3 regions of the Neobacillus pocheonensis genome follow, and region 2 is predicted to be linked to each of the others. Evidence: riboswitches for the same ligand, from Rfam matches in the RefSeq annotation. Region 2 holds a riboswitch; each other region holds the start of a gene.

Region 1 (4,442 bases), on a different contig from region 2:
TACCTTAGATGAGTACGTTTCAAGAATGCCAGAAGACCAAAAATATATTTATTATGCTACTGGTGATTCAATTGAAAGAATAGAAAAATTACCACAAACAGAGTTAGTAGCAGAAAAAGGCTATGAAATTTTATACTTTACTGATGATATCGACGAATTCGCTATTAAAATGCTTATGAACTACAAGGAAAAAGAATTCAAGTCTGTCTCTAGCGGTGATTTGGGAATTGACGCTGATGATAAGCAAAATGACTCTTCAGATGAGACTGAGAACAAGGATTTATTTGATTATATGAAAAACATCCTTTCAGACAAGGTTAAGGATGTAAGAGTTTCTAAGCGGTTAAAGAGCCATCCAGTGTGCTTGACTACTGACGGTGAAGTGACCATCGAAATGGAAAAAATCTTAAAAGCTATGCCGGGCAACCAGAATATTAAAGCCGACAAGGTATTGGAAATTAATACACATCACGAGGTGTTTAATTCGTTAAAAGATGCATTTGCGAACGATAAAGAAAAATTATCATTATACACCAGCCTTTTGTACAATCAAGCACTATTAATTGAAGGTCTGCCAATTAATGACCCAGTGGAGTTTACAAACGATATTTGCAAAATCATGGTATAAATAAAAGGATTGTCGAGAAAGGGTATTTTTCTCGGCAATTTTTTTATGTTGTCAGAATCTAAATACCAAATTTATAGATTGGCCCTGCAATTGGGCCTGTTGATTTCCGCTCCGGGCACTCGCTTTCCGCGGGGAGGTCCTGGAGCCTCCTCGGCGCTTTGCGCCTGCGGGGTCTCCAGTGACCTCTCTATCCCGCAGGAGTCGAGTGCCCTCCTCTCCAATCAACAGGGAGGCAAATCAACTTAGAGTATTGCAACATACTTTTTCTAAATGCTGAAAGGATAACCAATAAACATCTTTTAAAAATAAGGCTCTTTTGTTACTGAATGTTGATTTCACTGTGTTTGAAAAATAAACGGCAAAATTCCGTTTAAATTGGGAATTATCCATATTTCCTTAAAAATAAAGGAAGTTTTTCCGTTTATATTATCCAAATCTTTGGATTTTGTCTTATTTAGAGTAGTTAATCGGAATATCTTCGCTTATATCTGCTTCTTAAACTTCCTCTATATACATTAGCAGGAAATTCTCCGCCTATGAATTCTCATACATTCACGAAATAAATTGAAAACACTCTGGTGATTGGCGCGGAAGGCACGGAGACTCCTGCGGGAGTACGGGGCAGGGGAGACCCCACAGGCGCATCTGCGCCGAGGAGGCTCCCCGGCACGCCCGCGGAAAGCGAAGTGCCTGGAGCGCCAATCACCAGACATGTACCAAAGCCCAAACTAATAATATTATAACAAATTAACGCGGTTAATTATTAAAGTGAATAGGCGAAATAAAAGGCTATCGAGAGTTTTTCGACAGCCTGAAAAAGGGTATTTAATGTAGATTACCATCAATATACTTACCATGGTCTGGAATAGCTATGCGGTCGAACTCATTCACTAGCTTTTTCAATCCAGTTGTAAGCTGGTCTCCTGAAATTGGAAGTCCATGTCCTGTAACCGCAACAGAAGGTTTTAAAGCCTCTAGCTTCTTAACTGATGCCCAGGCTGCCTGCCAGTCGGTTGTAAAATATCTCGGCGGTCCATTTATTCCTTGTTCTTGGGTGATTACCTTATATAAAGAATCCTGTTTTACATTAATAAAAGCATCTCCCGCAATTAGGGCCCTATCATTCTCTCGGAAAAAAGAAACGTGCCCTGGAGTGTGTCCAGGAGTGTGGATCCAGCGGAAACCAGGTAAATATGGAACGCTTCCATCAGGAGGGAGCTTTTCAACATTCGCTCCGAGATTGATTGGCTCATTTGGAAATAAAGGCGACATTTTCGCAACCATTCCTCCCTCAACGGTAGGATCTGGTTCTGGATAACTCTGCTTATCTGTTAGGTAGGGTAATTCATATTCGTGGGCAAATACAGGGATTTGCCAATGATTCACCAGTTCAATAATCGCACCGACATGGTCGAAATGTCCGTGTGTGAGAATAATCGCCTTTGGTCTGCTTCCAGCACCAAAACGCTCCTCTGTAACCGAAATGATTTCATCAGAGGAACCAGGCATACCTGCATCAATCAATACAAACTCTTTGGATTCCGGATTGCCAACTAAACAAATATTAACAATCTGAATGGTGTGACAATACAAATCTGGCAAAACAGATACCCCAACTCCACTGCCAATAGAGGTAGCCGGAATGAATTTATAATCATCTCCATAAGATAACTCTTTATCCATTAAAAATGAACTCCTTGTCATTTGATAAATGGTTCTTGAGTAGTTTTTTCCCAGCGTACAGTAAATATTCTTGTTACAAATGTATAAACAAAATAAATTGTTAAAATATTTTAATTAATTATATTGACTAATCCCTATTGGTATAGTAGGATTAACCTCATCAACAATCAAATATCGCTTATCTAGAGCGGCTGAGGGACTGGCCCGTTGAAGCCCGGCAACCTGCGATTGAAAGGTGCCAATTCCAGCAAAATGTTATTCATTTTGGGAGATAAGGTGTTTTACATATGTAAAGACGCCTTTCCTCGATGGGAGAGGCGTTTTTGTGAAAAGGGGGGCGAATTATCTGAAACCATCAGAATGGCAAGAAATTGCTTCGCATCTTGAGCAAATGCTTGGCACCTTAAAATTTGGTTCCATCACCCTAGTGGTTCAAGATGGCAAGGTAATTCAAATTGAAAAAAATGAAAAAGTACGTCTTCAATCAAATAAACGCGCTGACTAGAAAACTAGAGGCGGTCTCAACCATAAATGGATGGAAGACTGCTTTTTTTGTAGACTGAGAGGAGGTTTTTAAGCTATGACAAGTACAGTTACTTATGAAAATTGGAATCAGATTTCAGATTCATTTTCAATAGAAGATGAAACAAAGGGAGCTCGCGGTGTTTTAGAGTGGGCCTATAACAATTATTCAGAAGAGAAAATTGTTTATGCTTCCAGCTTTGGAGCCGAAGCAATTGTTTTAATCGATATCATTCATCAAGTGAAACCGGATGCCCATATCGTTTTTCTTGATACGGGACTGCATTTTTTAGAAACCTATGATGTCATCGATAAAATCCAGGCCCGTTTCCCAACTTTAAATATTGAAAAGAAACAGCCTGCTCTTACATTAGATGAACAATCTGCACAGTATGGGTCAGCCTTATGGAAAAGAGATCCAAACCAATGCTGCCAAATTAGAAAAGTAATTCCGCTTAGGGAAACTCTGACGCAAAAAGAAGCTTGGATTTCAGGTCTTCGCCGCGAGCAGTCACCAACGAGGCAAAATACACAATTTTTAAACAAGGATGACAAATTTCAAAATATCAAAATTTGTCCGTTAATTCACTGGACATGGGATGAAGTTTGGGATTATATCCGTGCGAAAGACCTTCCATATAACGAATTGCATGACCGTAATTACCCAAGTATCGGGTGCTTCCCTTGTACCCAGGCTGTAAGTGCAAACGGTGATTCCCGTGAAGGGCGCTGGTCAGGAAGTAGTAAGACTGAGTGCGGTTTACACTCATCATAAGGAGGGGGTTCTAACGCTTACAGTCGTTGCTGTTACTATCGGATTGTTTTTTGCAGTGAATATCGGTGCCAGTGGTGCGGCGGCGTCTATGGGAATTTCATACGGTGCCGGTGTGGTAAAAAAACAGCTGGCCTTGCTCCTGTGCGGAATCGCTGTTTTTCTCGGCGCCTGGCTTGGCGGCGGAGAGGTAGTCAAAACCATTGGCAGCGGGATTGTTCCAAGCAAAACCTTTACAGATTCCATTGCCTTAATTGTTTTGGCTTCGGCAGCGTTGTCGTTGTTTTTAGCAAATACATTTGGGATCCCGCTTTCCACCAGTGAAGTAGCAGTTGGTTCTGTGGTTGGTGCAGGGATTGTCTACCAATCTGTTTTCGCAGGAAAGCTTTTGTGGATTGCCATCTTTTGGCTTTTAACTCCATTTGCTGCTTTTCTGATTGCGATTATTGCAACCTACTTATTAAAATGGAAACCTATTAAATTCTTTATTGAAAAGCCAAAAGCTGGGGCTATTTTAGCAGTTATAGTTGTCATTATGGGATTGTTCGAAGCATTCTCGGCCGGAATGAACAACGTAGCCAATGCGGTTGGCCCATTGGTAGCAGCTGGGTTAATGTCAACGGATAGCGGTGTGCTTTGGGGAGGTTTGGCGGTTGCCTTAGGCGCTTTCCTACTCGGTCACAAAGTAATTGAAACGAATGGTAAAAAAATTACCACTCTAAAGCTAGAAGAAGGCTGTGTGATTTCAGGTACAGGAGCAAGCATTGTCACAGCTGCGTCGATTTTTGGTATACCGGTACCGCTAACGCAAATCACCACGTCATCGATTATTGGAAT
Region 2 (4,442 bases):
AGCAGATACTTTTTCTTCCGTTGAGGCAATGGCAGGTTCATATTCGCCGAGGATTGAAAAATAAAAAATCGTTTCTTGTTGTTTGACTAGCTTCTCTAAATCCTTTTTTGAAGCCTTGATGACAAATACTCCTTTTGAGACTTCATCAATCCAAGTAATTGAAGGATTGGAATAAGTTTTTGCCAGCCCAGTTACTAACCAAAACTCTTTTGGCTGCACTTTACTTTGCTCAACAGCGGCTGATGCAGTTGATTTGAAACTTCTTTTTATTGCATCGTTTTGGCTGACGTAAACCAAATCTTCAATAACCGCACTTGCTGTAGGAAACATCCCTGCTCCAGGGCCCTGAAGGGTGATTCTGCCAACAATATCCGAATGAAGACTAACAGCATTCTCAACGCCTTCTACATGATAAAAAGGATTCTCATTCCCGACAAGTACCGGTTTAACTGTTCCCTTTATTTGACTTCCTTCTTTACTAATACTTGCAAGATGTTTAAATCTTAAGCCTAATTTTTCGGCTGCTCCGATTAATTCACTTGTGATGGATGTAATCCCTTCACGTTCAACCTCCTGCCAATTCGGTTCTTCCCCAAAAGCAATTCGGCTGAGAATCATCGTTTTGTAAAAAGCATCAAAACCCTCGACATCATTGGTTGGATCTGCTTCGGCATAGCCATTTTTTTGTGCTTGTAATAAGGCTTCTGCAAATGACCACTTCTTATCTCTCATTTCAGTAAGAATGAAATTTGATGTTCCATTTAGAATTCCTTGAATTTGCTGAACGCGGTTAACCTTTAAAAGTTGTCTAAGCGTTTGAATCACCGGAATTCCTCCGGCAACTGTGGCCTCAAATCCTACCGAGACGTTATTTTGTTCTGCAAGCTCAATCAGTTGTTTTCCGTGGTGTGCAAACATTTCTTTATTGGCTGTAATAATGTGGCAGCCCCGCTCGATTGCTTTTTGCAAAATTGTAAAGGTTGGCTCCCTATTTACAATCGCTTCAATTACAATATCCAGTTTTGGCAGGCGAAGTATCTCTTCAAAGTCTGTTGTTACTAATACTTCTTTATGAATGTTTCTTTCTCTCTGTTTATTTTTAATTAGAACAGCCGCCACTTCCACCTTTTTACCTAAAGCGGACTCTAATTCTTCCGCGTGAGATTGAATTGTCCGATAAACTCCTTCACCAACCGTACCAAAACCTAAGATTGCCACCTTTACTACAGTCATTCTTTACACCCCTTCTTTAAATGGTATGAAAATACGAAAAGCCCTCTTCATAAGAAGAGGGCACGGAATCCTCCTCTTATCTATCAGGTTTAAAACCTGCAGGAATTAGCACCTTTTCAAGGAATTCCTTGAAGGTTGCCGGGCTTCATCGGGCCATGTCCCTCCGCCGCTCTGGATAAGAGATATATAATTTTTCATTAATTTACCAAGATATAAAAAGAATGTTAGCTGAATCTTCTGTCAATGTCAATAGTTTTTTTATTAAAGCGGCAATAACGCAATGGTATCCATTGCACTTATTTTTTCAATCATATTGAGCCATTCCTGCGGCTTATTTGGCAGCACGGAATAGTAGGTAGTTAGAAAATCTTTTACTAGAGAAGCTGGCACTTCATCAAGCTCTTCATTAGTGGGCATAAAGCATAAATCCAGTCCTGAAACAGCTTCACCATTATTTTCCCATGAAGGGTGAACATAAGAAAGATTTAGTCTTTTATAGCCTAAATGGGAAAGGACTTCCCTGCGAACATAAGGATCCATGACCCTTACCCCTCCAAATTCGTGCTCCGCTACTCTGTATGGATCATAAATTTCGGCGAACATACCAAATAGCTCTTTTCCGTTATCCTTCGCAAGCTTTTGTAAATCCTGCAGCCTATTCTTTGCTAAAAAGCGTCCAAGACTTAGTCCCGGTTTACTGATAATAGTGAAATCAGTCATCGCAATATTCCAGTCAGGGTAATAGCGGTATTCCGTTGCTCCTACTACCTGCTCGTTATCAACAGCGACATATACACGAATACTAGGATCTTCTAATGGCTCTTTCCAAAGTTCATAATCCAAAACTTCTTCAGACGGAAAAATTTTTCCCATTAAATCATGAAGCTTTTTAAAATTTGCGTCGTCAATGCTGGTTATGCGTTTATATTCCATTTCATATATTCCCCCTTATTTATTTGAATGGATTTTTCCATTCCATGATTACTGCATTGTTGCAGGATTCTTCATCATCGAGATAATTCTTTGCTACCCCTAGTGGCACACGGCCGCAGCGCAGCAGGAACGTAATGACAGGGTCCTTTATTTCTCCCCCAATGGTAGCGGCTAAATACTCTCCCGGAGTCATTTGATGCGACACTTTGTGATAACCCGGCATCCGTCCACCACCTACAAGGCGATCATAGCCTTTTTCGATAACAACATGATACATCGCCTGCATCATTAACTTCCCAAGACCAAGTTTTCTGTAATTTGGGCGAACGCTTATATCGACAATATACAAGGAATTTCCATTTGAATTATGGTTTTGAATGTACCCATGATCGGTAATTTCCTCCCATGAGTGATTCAACTCATCCGGATCAAAATCCACACAAAGACCGGTAAGTGAACCGGCTAATTTTCCATCTATTTCTACACATAAAGCTCCTTCTGGAAAAAGAGTAACATGGTTCGTTAATTGCTCTTTATTCCACCATAATTCTGATGGAAAAGGCGGTGGAAAGCATTCTGCTTGAATCTCTATTAGCTGGTCAAAATCCTCTTGTGTGTAATTGCGAATGATGATTGGCTTAGGCTGATTTAGGTCAAAAACATAAAATTCACTTCGGTACATACCAATCACATCCCTTATTTTTCCCAATCAGTATACAAATCGGTTCTGCGGTCCCGCCAGGTTGTAACGGACCCGCGTTCACGTACTTCGTATAAAAGGGCTAAATCAAGGTCGGCTGTAACGACCATATCATCATTGATCTCCCCTTCCACTAAAATGCCGCGTGGCGGGAAAGGAATATCATTAGGTGTTATAATGACTGCCTGGCCAAAATTAGCCCGCATAAAATCCACTGTTGGAAGGGAACCAACTGTTCCGGTTAAAACGACATATACTTGGTTTTCGATTGCCCGTGCATGACTCGTATAACGGACCCGGTGAAAGCCATGACGATCATCCGTGCAGGATGGACAGAAAATGACATCAGCGCCTTTAGCCTTAGCCATTCGGACAATTTCTGGAAACTCAATATCATAGCATGTAAGGAGCGCAATTCTTCCTTTGTTTGTTTCAAAAATCTGAAACGAATCACCAGGCTCCATACTCCACTCCTTCACTTCTGTAGGGGTAATATGTAGCTTTGCCTGTTCGCCGATTCGGCCATCTGGATAAAATAAATGGGCAGTATTATAAAGCTTATTATCTTTTTTAATAACATGTGTACCGGCAATAATATGCATGTTGGTCTGCTTCGCAAAATTAGAAAACAACACGCGATATTGTTCTGTAAAGTTTGGCAGATCATCGATCGTCAAGCTTTTTCCAGTTCCATTCCCAATCGATAAAAGCTGAGTGGTAAAGAACTCTGGGAAAAGGACAAATTCTGCTCCAAATTCTTCAGCAGTCTTTATATAATGCTCACACTGAGCGGCGAATTCTTCGAAGGAATTAATCGTATGTAAATGGTATTGCACTACAGATACTCTAAGTTTCATTTGTCTCCTCCAGTCTTATTTTGGAAAAATTACCATAATGAAATTATCTATTATTTTAGTTTTTTATACAAATGAAAAGCCCGCCTATTAGGCGAGCCCTTTATTATTGCTGCAGTTTTCCTTCAGCTAGTTTAATTTGCACTTTGACCTGCTCAGGTGAGGTTCCACCGAAGCTATTACGGACAGCGACAACATGTTCTGGAGCAAGCACTTCATAAATATCTTCTTCAAATAATGGACTAAATTTCTGATATTCGTCAAAGCTTAAATCTAGCAAAAATTTATTAGATTGAATCGCGTATAAAACAATTTTTCCAATGACTTCATGGGCATCACGGAACGGCAGCCCTTTTCTCACCAAGTAATCGGCAATATCTGTCGCATTTGAAAAGTCATTGTTAATCGCTTTACGCATGATGTCTTTTTTAACAGTCATTGTTTCAATCATTGGAGCTAACAGTTTTAATGAGCCTTCAAGGGTTTCTACGGTATCAAACATACCTTCCTTGTCTTCTTGTAAATCTTTATTGTAAGCAAGTGGCAGCCCTTTTAGAACGGTTAATAAGCCAATCAAATTGCCATAGGTACGTCCTGTTTTTCCTCTTAGCAATTCCGGAACATCAGGGTTCTTCTTTTGCGGCATGATGCTTGACCCGGTGCAAAAAGAATCATCAAGCTCAACAAATTGGAATTCCTGACTTGACCAAATTACTAGTTCT
Region 3 (4,442 bases), on a different contig from region 2:
TCTCGATTCATCATAAAGCGGCTTCGTAATGTCTGTATAGTCTAATCCTTCACGATATACACTAAGAAGCTCGCGTTTTTCAGCTTCTGTAAACATTTTGGCATTACCAATATATCGCTCTTCCATTGGTGTTACTCCGCGTTCGATAAAGCTTTTACCCTTCGTACCTTCAGGCATTATATTCGCAATTCCTTTTAAAAGCCCTTTTCCGATTCTAGGAATTTTATTAAATACTTCTAATGATTGAGGTTCTCGGTAAATATTATACCCGCCGAATAATTCATCAGCACCTTCACCTGAAAGAACCACAGTTACGTGCTTCCGTGCTTCGCGGGCCACGAAATAAAGCGGCACACATGCCGGGTCAGCAAGCGGATCATCCATATGCCACATAATTTTTGGAACCTCATTCATGTATTCTTGTGGCGAGATTACATAGCTGATGTTTTCAACGCCAAGCTTTTCAGCCGTTTCTTTAGCTACATCTATTTCACTGAAGCCATTATGCTCAAAGCCTACAGAGAAGGTTTTAATCGCAGGGTGAAATTGTTTAGCAATTGACGCGATAATGGAAGAATCGATTCCGCCGGAAAGGAAGGAACCAACTGGAACATCGCTGCGCATATGCTTTTCAACTGAATCGAAAAGGATATCACGGATTTCTTTTTCGAAATCATTTTCTGATTTCTGAACCGGCTTAAATTGTGCCTTCCAGTAGCGCTTCATGTCCATTTTGGATCCGATTTTTTTCGTAAAATAATGTCCAGGCTCGAGTTTTTTAATTCCTTGGGATAAGGTATTAGGCTCAGGAACAAATTGATAAGTTAAATAGTGCTGTAAGGAATCATAATTTAGGACATCGTTTTCTAACGCAAGAAGAATACTCTTTTTCTCAGAAGCAAAGAAGGTTCTCTCACCGTCTTCTAAATAGAAAAAAGGTTTGATGCCAAATGGGTCGCGTGCCCCATAAAGTGTCTGCTCTTGTTTATCCCAAATAACAAACGCAAACATCCCGCGCAGCTTTTCCACTGCCTTTTCTTTCATGTGGCTGTAAAGAGCAATGATAACTTCTGTATCTGAACTCGTAGCAAATTTTAAGCCTTCTTGGATAAGCTCCGCGCGTAGTTCAACATAGTTATAAATCTCACCATTAAAAATGATCCAATAGCGTTCATTTTCATACGTTAGCGGCTGGTGCCCGGACTCAATGTCAATAATACTCAAACGACGGAAGCCGAATTGAATATGGTCATCGAAATAAAACCCATCATCATCAGGTCCTCGATGAGTTATAATATCGTTCATATTTTTAAATTGTTGTTTTTGTTCATTACTATAGCTCTGTGTTTTGTCGTGTACACAACCGATAAAACCACACATTATGTACCTCACCTACTCCATTCTAAATATCCTTAAACAAGGATGTTCTAAAAAAAACATACTCTCTAATACTAACATTATTTTTTAAAAATCGCACTGTGAACTAGAGGAAAATTCGAGTATAACCATTTTTCACGTCTTTCGGCCTACTTAAACATTTTATTCCGGATAACGAGGTATTGCAAAAAAACAAGAAAAAAGGAGCTACATGTAAAATGTAACTCCCGTTTGAAATTAGATATTTGCTTGCTCACGTAATGATTCAGCCTTATCAGTGCGCTCCCATGGAAGATCAACATCTGTGCGGCCAAAGTGTCCATAAGCAGCTGTTTGCTTATAGATTGGTCGGCGAAGCTCTAACATGTTTATAATTCCAGCTGGGCGAAGGTCAAAGTTTGCACTTACTAGATCCACCAAAACGTCTTCGCTTACTTTCCCTGTTCCAAAAGTGTCAACAGAGATTGATACTGGTCTTGCCACACCGATTGCATAGGCAAGCTGTACTTCAACCTTATCAGCAAGCCCTGCTGCAACGATATTTTTTGCTACATAACGTGCTGCATAAGCGGCAGAACGGTCAACCTTTGTTGGATCCTTACCAGAGAAAGCACCGCCGCCATGACGTGCATAACCACCGTAAGTATCAACAATGATTTTGCGGCCTGTTAAGCCGGCATCCCCTTGTGGTCCGCCGATTACGAAACGGCCTGTTGGGTTAATAAAGTATTTCGTGTTTTCATCGATTAGTTCTTGTGGAACTACTGGATTGATAACATACTCTTTTAAGTTGCGTTGAATTTGCTCTAATGCAACTTCAGGATGATGCTGAGTAGAAATTACAATCGTATCAATGCGAACTGGCTTATCGTTCTCATCATATTCCACTGTTACTTGTGTTTTACCATCTGGACGAAGGTAAGGAAGAAGTTCCTCTTTACGAACTTCTGTTAAGCGGCGTGCCAGCTTATGTGCAAGTGAAATTGGAAGAGGCATAAGCTCTTTTGTTTCATTACATGCAAAGCCAAACATTAAACCTTGGTCTCCTGCACCAATTGCTTCGATTTGCTCATCGGACATTAAACCTTCACGAGCTTCAAGCGCTTGGTCAACCCCCATCGCGATATCAGGAGACTGTTCATCGATTGAAGTTAAAACCGCACAAGTTTCAGCATCAAAGCCGTATTTTGCACGTGTGTAACCAATTTCTCGAACTGTTTCACGAACAATTTTTGGAATATCTACATAAGTAGAAGTTGTGATTTCCCCTGCAACTAGAACTAAGCCTGTTGTTACTGATGTTTCAGCCGCAACACGCGCATTAGCATCCTTCGCTAAAATAGCATCTAAAATAGAATCAGAAATTTGGTCACAGATCTTATCAGGATGACCTTCAGTTACTGATTCAGAAGTGAACAAACGACGTTTTGTTGACATCTGAATTCCTCCTATATTAATGAAATAAAGTGAGGTTATCTGTGTGGGGCTATGTATACCTTGCCGTTTAACCTCGGGTTGATACGGAACTCATTCCCTTAGTAGTATGAAATAAACACGGGTATTTTATTAAAAAACAATAGTTTTAATAATAAACCCGGCTAAAAATTCTCACGATGGAATAAAGAAAAAGCGATAATGTAACACGAAAATATTTTTGCATATAAAAAAACCTTCCATCTCATGAGGAAAGGTTGAATGCAAAATGTTTGCGTGCCTTTCACTCTTATCGTTCAAGGTCAAGCCTTGCCTCAGGTTTAGCACCTTTGCCCGAAAAAGGTCAATCTACTTCTTCGTTTGCAGGTTGCTGGGTTTCATAGGGCCTGTCCCTCCACCAGCTCGGGATAAGAGAGTATCCGTTCAAGGGTAAATCATACCCTACACTGTCGAACAATGTCAATGAATTTTTTCAAAACTTACGCTATCATTAAAGAATAAATTATGGTTATATTTGGAATTTTTATCCATTTTAGCATTGCTTTTTACTCATTTCATGAATAATGTATAAAATACAACTTTATTTCATCAATTAGTATAGACTAATGTTTTAAATGTGTTATACTAATCGATATAAAAATTGCCATTATAAAATTAATTTAAAAGGATGGTACATGAAATGAATTCTGTTCATATTCCAAATGAATTAAAAGAATTACTAAAAGAAAATAATGTTCAAGCGCAATTATCTGTTCCACAGCTAGTTGAAAAAATTCTAAGCCGTAATGAAGGAACTTTAACTTCTACTGGTGCCGTTCGTGTTTCAACTGGTAAGTATACAGGCCGGTCTCCCCAGGATAAATTTATCGTTGTCGAAAGTTCTACGAAAGATAAAATCGATTGGAATTCCAACCAATCAATTTCCGAAGAAGCATTTACCAATCTATATTATAAGGTATTAGATTACTTAAAGAAACAAAATGAGCTTTTTGTATTCAAAGGCTTTGCTGGAGCTGATAAGAAATCTCAGCTGCCAATTCAAGTGGTAAATGAGTTTGCTTGGCATAATTTATTTGCCCACCAGCTGTTCATTCGTCCAACGGAAGAAGAACTGCTTGGACACGAAGCCGGCTTTACCGTTATTTCTGCCCCTAATTTCAAGGCAGATCCTGCAGTAGATGGCACAAGCTCTGAGACTTTTATTATTATTTCATTTGAACGACGAATCGTTTTAATCGGTGGGACAGAATACGCCGGTGAAATGAAAAAGTCTATCTTTTCCGTAATGAATTATCTACTTCCTGAAAACAATATTTTTTCAATGCACTGTTCAGCGAATGTTGGACTTGAAGGGGATGTGGCTTTATTCTTTGGTTTGTCTGGAACTGGAAAAACAACCCTTTCTGCTGACCCTAATCGTAAGTTAATTGGCGATGATGAGCATGGCTGGTCTTCAAACGGTGTCTTTAATATTGAGGGCGGTTGTTATGCGAAATGTATTAACCTAAGTCGTGAAAAGGAACCGCAAATTTTCGATGCCATCCGTTTCGGTACTGTGTTAGAGAATGTCACAGTCAATCAAGAATCAAGAATCCCGGATTATGATGATGGGACTTTAACTGAAAATACAC

What was found. A riboswitch is a leader RNA that binds a small molecule or an ion and turns the genes downstream of it on or off. The one in region 2 is predicted to bind S-adenosylmethionine.
Region 1: another riboswitch for S-adenosylmethionine. It lies ahead of ABES02_RS22855 (YezD family protein); the one in region 2 lies ahead of ABES02_RS09770 (homoserine dehydrogenase).
Region 3: another riboswitch for S-adenosylmethionine. It lies ahead of metK (methionine adenosyltransferase); the one in region 2 lies ahead of ABES02_RS09770 (homoserine dehydrogenase).

The regions. Positions count from the first base shown of each region.
Region 1 is NZ_JBCNAD010000044.1:25,654-30,095, reverse strand. Features, by position in the region: gene htpG (molecular chaperone HtpG) at 1-628, shown strand, start outside; gene ABES02_RS22860 (MBL fold metallo-hydrolase) at 1,454-2,311, opposite strand; SAM riboswitch class I at 2,487-2,589, shown strand; gene ABES02_RS22855 (YezD family protein) at 2,703-2,816, shown strand; gene ABES02_RS22850 (phosphoadenylyl-sulfate reductase) at 2,892-3,608, shown strand; gene ABES02_RS22845 (inorganic phosphate transporter) at 3,583-4,442, shown strand, end outside.
Region 2 is NZ_JBCNAD010000019.1:29,073-33,514, forward strand. Features, by position in the region: gene ABES02_RS09770 (homoserine dehydrogenase) at 1-1,233, opposite strand, end outside; SAM riboswitch class I at 1,307-1,415, opposite strand; gene ABES02_RS09775 (GNAT family N-acetyltransferase) at 1,495-2,166, opposite strand; gene ABES02_RS09780 (GNAT family N-acetyltransferase) at 2,186-2,848, opposite strand; gene ABES02_RS09785 (carbon-nitrogen hydrolase family protein) at 2,863-3,723, opposite strand; gene argH (argininosuccinate lyase) at 3,827-4,442, opposite strand, start outside.
Region 3 is NZ_JBCNAD010000006.1:67,527-71,968, forward strand. Features, by position in the region: gene asnB (asparagine synthase (glutamine-hydrolyzing)) at 1-1,380, opposite strand, end outside; gene metK (methionine adenosyltransferase) at 1,615-2,814, opposite strand; SAM riboswitch class I at 3,098-3,225, opposite strand; gene pckA (phosphoenolpyruvate carboxykinase (ATP)) at 3,491-4,442, shown strand, end outside.